DNA from 2 places in the Streptomyces sp. NBC_01465 genome. Region 2 is predicted to be linked to the other one. Evidence: riboswitches for the same ligand, from Rfam matches in the RefSeq annotation. Region 2 holds a riboswitch; the other holds the start of a gene.
The links. A riboswitch is a leader RNA that binds a small molecule or an ion and turns the genes downstream of it on or off. The one in region 2 is predicted to bind thiamine pyrophosphate.

Region 1 (2,380 bases), 6.0 Mb from region 2:
AGCCGCAGCGGGGCGTACACCACGAGCGCCACCAGGAACGCCACGCCGTAGGCGAGGTCGGCGCCGTGCAGCGCCTCGGCGACCGGGCCCACGTACAGGCTCGTGCTCATGAACGGGACCGCTGCGGCGAACGCGACGGCGAAGGCGGTGACCGCCGGCCACCAGGGCTGACGGCGGGCGCTCTCGGCGGCCAGGTCGACCGGGGCGCCGCCGCGCGTCCTGGCGCGGACGAGCCAGTCGACCGCCACGATCGCGACGAAGCCGGGGATCCAGTAGCCGACGAGCAGCAGCACGTTCTGGAAGCGGGTCGTGGTGTCCGCCGCGTGCATCCACAGCACCAGCGGGAAGCCGAGGGCTGCGGCGAGCGCCGCGGCGAGGGGGCGCGGGATGCGGACGCCCATGGTCTGCAGGGCGAGGGATCCGCTGTAGTCGTTCATGGCGTTGCTGCACAGCGCGGCGAGGGCCACGGCGAGCAGTCCGAGCGCGCCGAGCGCGCCGCCGCCCAGGAGGGTGTCGATGCCGCGGGCCGTCTGGTCGGTGAAGACGGACGCACCCCACAGGCCGAGGGTCTGGACCGCGACGAACGACACGCTGATGCCGAGCAGCGTGAAGAGGAACATGCGCGGCCGGGAGGTGGTGCGCGGCAGATAGCGGCTGAAGTCACTGGCGTACGGGGCCCAGGACAACGCCAGGCTCAGGGCGATCGTGCAGGTCAGGACGAACGCGCCCGCCCGGTCGGCGCCGTGCGCGGCACCTGTCGCGGCCGGGTGGACGCCGTGCAGGAGCTTGGTGGCGAGCACCAGGAAGGCGGCCGCGAGACCGAAGGTCATCACGGTCTGGAGCCGGTGGATCGCCTCGTACCCCAGCACACCGAGCGCACCCTGGGCGCCCATCATGACCAGCACGCCCACCCAGAACGGCCAGCCGCACAGCTGGGCGAGGGCGTCCCCGCCGAACAGCCCGATCAGCGCGTCCCAGGCGATGGACGACAGCCACTGCAGCGCGCCCGGCAGGACGACGCCCCGGCCGAACGCGAGCCGGGCGAGCGGCAGTTGACCGGCCCCCGTCTGACTGCCCCAGGTGCCGAGGTACGCGGCGGGCACGGCGCCCAGGAGGGTGCCGAGCACGACGGCGGCGAGCGCGGTCGCGAAGTCCAGGCCGAGCGCGATGCCGACGGTGCCGGTGAAGACGCCGGTCATGGTCAGGTTCGGGGCGAACCAGACCGTGAACAGCCGGCCGGGGCCGCCGTAGCGGCGGTCCTCCGGAACGGGGGCTATGCCGTGCGCCTCGACACGGAGATCTCCCGGAGCGGTGGGCATACGCCCGCCGAAAGCGGTCTGGGGGTCGGCGACTGCGAGCTCACCCTGGGCATACGGCAACGACATGAAGACATCCCTCCGCCAGTTCTAACTGGTTCAGGTTCGACGGGTGTGTTCTCAGCCCCCGTGCGGGGCACCCCGTGTCCGGTTCGGCCGAAAGAATAGCCCGGCCTGCGCGTATGTCCAGCCGGTGGGGTCGTCAGCGGGGCGGTCCCACGACGATCTGCCCGTACGTGCCGGCGGCCTCGGCCAGGAGTTCCGGATCGATCCGGAACCCGTCGGGGCGGGGCGTCGCACGGTCCCGGCCGGCATGGCGGAACATGCCCTCGATGCCGGCCGGGGTGCAGATCATCAGCATGTCGGCGGTGTCGGAGGTGATCCGGTAGCTGTGCGGGAGCTTCTTGGGGAGGAAGACGACACCGCCCTCGGACAGCTCCGTTTCCCGGTCGCCGGCCCAGACGACCGCGCTGCCCTTGAGCAGTACGAAGACCTCGTCCTCCCGGGTGTGCAGGTGGTACGGCGAGGCCGCGCCCCTGGCGAGGGAGAACCTGCCGACGGTGAGCTGTCCGTCGGTGGCCGCGCTGTCGAGGAGTACGGCGAGCGTTCCGCCGTCGAGCCATTCGAGTTGCTGCTGCTGAGCGGACTGGGCGAGGTAGGCCATGCTCATGTGCTTACGCCTTCCGGAAAACGAGTAGTTCGGTCCGACCGCCGCTGAGCGGCACGAAGTGGCCACCCAGCAAGGACAGGCCCCGCTGCGCCAGATGCCCGAGAAGCCATGAGCGCGAGATCATGCAGTAGAGCGTCGCCCGGCTGGAGACCCAGTTCCTCGTCATCTCGTCGTCGAGGCAGTCCTCGTTCACCACGTCGAACGCGACGATCCCACCCGGGCGCACGACCCGGGCCATTTCGTCGAGATAGCCGATGGTCACGACCAACGGGAGGTAGACGAAGACCTTGTGGGCGTGCACGAGATCCACCGACCCGGTGGGAGTGGCGCTCAGCGTGTGCCCGTCGGCGGGTTGCAGGACGACGTTCGGCAGCGACCTCAGACGGGGCAGCCA
Region 2 (2,380 bases):
GGTGCGCGCGTCCCCGTTCACCGAGACGTTCATACGGACAGCTCCTGCTCTACGGGGGAGAAACGCCGCGGTGTGAACGGCCGCGCCTCCGGGGGGAGTTCACCGGTGACCAGCACCTGCGCCATGACGTCACCGGTCACCGGCGTCAGGAGCACCCCGTTGCGGTAGTGCCCGGTCGCCAGATGCAGCCCGGGGATCTCGGTGGGGCCGAGCAGCGGTGCGTTGTCGGGGGAGGCGGGGCGCAGGCCGGCCCGGGTCTCGGTGAGGGGGAGTTCGGTGATGCCGGGGACGAGTTCATGGGCGTCGCGCAGCAGCTCGTACACCCCGCCCGCGGTGACCGTGGTGTCCCAGCCGAGCTCCTCGCTGGTCGCGCCGACGACGAGCTCGCCGTTCTTGCGCGGTACGAGATAGATGTGGCTGCCGCGGACCACGGCACGCACCGTCCGCGACAGGAAGGGCGCGTACGCGGGCGGCACCGTCAGCCGCAGGACCTGGCCCTTCACCGGCCGTACGGGGACGTCTGCGAGCCGGGCGCTGAGGCTGCCCGCGGCCACCACCACCTGGTCCGCGGCCAGCTCCGTGCCGCCCGTGAGGACCGCGCCCGCAGCCCGGTCCCGTACGCGAAGGAGCCGCTCCGCCCAGCCGCGGTGGAAGACGACGCCCGCCCGCTCGCACGCCACCACCAGCGCCGCCGCCAGCCGTCGCGGATCGATCTGGTGGTCGCCGTCCACGCGCAGGCCCCCGCGCACGCCCGGCGCGAGCATCGGCTCCAGGCGCCGGCACTCGCGCCCCGTGAGCCACTCCGACTGCAGGCCCGAACGCCGCTGCAGCTCGTGCAGTTCGCGCAGGTGGGCGCGGTCGTCGGTGTCCAGGGCGACGGCGAGGGTGCCGCAGGTGCGGTAGCCGAGGTCGCGCCCCGAGGCCTCCTCCAGCTCGGCGGCGAAGGCCGGATAGCGCTCGGCGGAGGCGACGTTGAGGGCGAGGAGGGTCTCCTCGCCGTAGTGCAGCTCGGTGACGGCGGCGAGCATGCCGGCCGCGACCTGCGCGGCCCCGCCGCCCGGCTCCGGATCGGCGAGCGCGGTCCGCAGCCCGCGCTGCGCCGCCCGCCAGGCCGTGACGAGACCGATGATCCCGCCTCCGACCACGAGAACATCTGAAGAGTTACGTGGATGCATGGGCGTCCAGCCCCTCCCTTCGCCGGCATGACCCGGATCAGGTTCGTACGGTCGGAGGCCGCCCAGCCTCCCTCTCAGCCCGGTGCGTCCGGGCTCCCGCGAGTGCTTTACGGTGGCCACCCTAAACCCAGCCCTCGGCGCGCAGTAAGGGAGCAGCAGCTGTGGCACGTCTCCTCGACGGACTCGTCCTCTCGCCGGTCGCGGACCAGGCGCCCGGCCAGGTGGGGACCGCGACGCGCTTCACGTACCACGAGCGGGAGGGCCGGATCTGGGCCGAGTACGAGGGCGGGGACGTGGTGCACGGACGGCTCGTCGGCACGCGCGTCGGGGACCGGCTCGACTTCCGGTACGTGCAGCTCAAGCGCGACGGACAGACCTCGTCGGGGCACTGTGCCTCGGTCGTCTCCGAACTCCCGGACGGGCGGATCCGGCTGGAGGAGACCTGGGAGTGGGAGTCGCAGGAGGGCAGTGGGACGAGTGTGGTGGAGGAGCTGCGAGGAAGCCCCTTTCCTGACGGTCCGTCAGATAGTTAAGGTGGCCCGGTGAGCGAGCAGAGGAAAGTCGTCATCGTCGGCGCCGGCATGGCGGGCGTCCAGACCGCGGTCGCCCTGCGCGAACAGGGCTTCGGCGGCACCGTCACGCTGATCGGAGCGGAACCGCACCCGCCGTACGACCGGCCGCCGCTCTCCAAGGCGGTCCTGCTCGGCACGGCAGAGAGCTCCGCCTTCGACGTCGACTTCGACGCGCTCGGCGTCGAACTGCTTCTGGGGCGCGAGGTGAAGGGGCTGCGCCCGCAGGCGCGCGAGCTGGACACCACCGCGGGTCCCGTCCCGTACGACACCCTCGTCCTCGCCACCGGCGCGTACCCCCTGTCGCTCCCCGGGACCGAAGGCGTCCCGGGTGTCCATCTGCTCCGTACGCTCGACGACGCCGGACGGCTGCGGCCGGTCCTCGCCGCCCAGCAGGACGTGGTCGTCGTCGGCGCGGGCTGGATCGGCGCGGAGTTCGCCACGGCCGCACGCGCCGCGGGCTGCACGGTGACGGTGGTCGAGGCGGCCGACCGGCCCCTCACAGGCGCGCTGCCCGCGGAGATCGCCGCACCCATGGCCGACTGGTACGCGGAGAACGGCGTCGAACTCCTCACCGGCGTACGGGTGTCGGAGATCGAGCCCGGCACGGTCGTGCTCGCGGACGGCCGCAGGCTG

Region 1: linked by a shared signal. The riboswitch ahead of OG707_RS36435 (purine-cytosine permease family protein) and the one ahead of thiO (glycine oxidase ThiO) in region 2 are both predicted to bind thiamine pyrophosphate.

What each region holds. Positions count from the first base shown of each region.
Region 1 covers NZ_CP109467.1:7,832,293-7,834,672, forward strand. Annotated here, with positions in the region: gene OG707_RS36435 (purine-cytosine permease family protein) at 1-1,385, opposite strand, end outside; TPP riboswitch at 1,376-1,470, opposite strand; gene OG707_RS36440 (cupin domain-containing protein) at 1,519-1,986, opposite strand; gene OG707_RS36445 (class I SAM-dependent methyltransferase) at 1,991-2,380, opposite strand, start outside.
Region 2 covers NZ_CP109467.1:1,864,246-1,866,625, reverse strand. Annotated here, with positions in the region: gene thiS (sulfur carrier protein ThiS) at 1-33, opposite strand, end outside; gene thiO (glycine oxidase ThiO) at 30-1,175, opposite strand; TPP riboswitch at 1,173-1,285, opposite strand; gene OG707_RS08565 (hypothetical protein) at 1,337-1,708, shown strand; gene OG707_RS08560 (NAD(P)/FAD-dependent oxidoreductase) at 1,757-2,380, shown strand, end outside.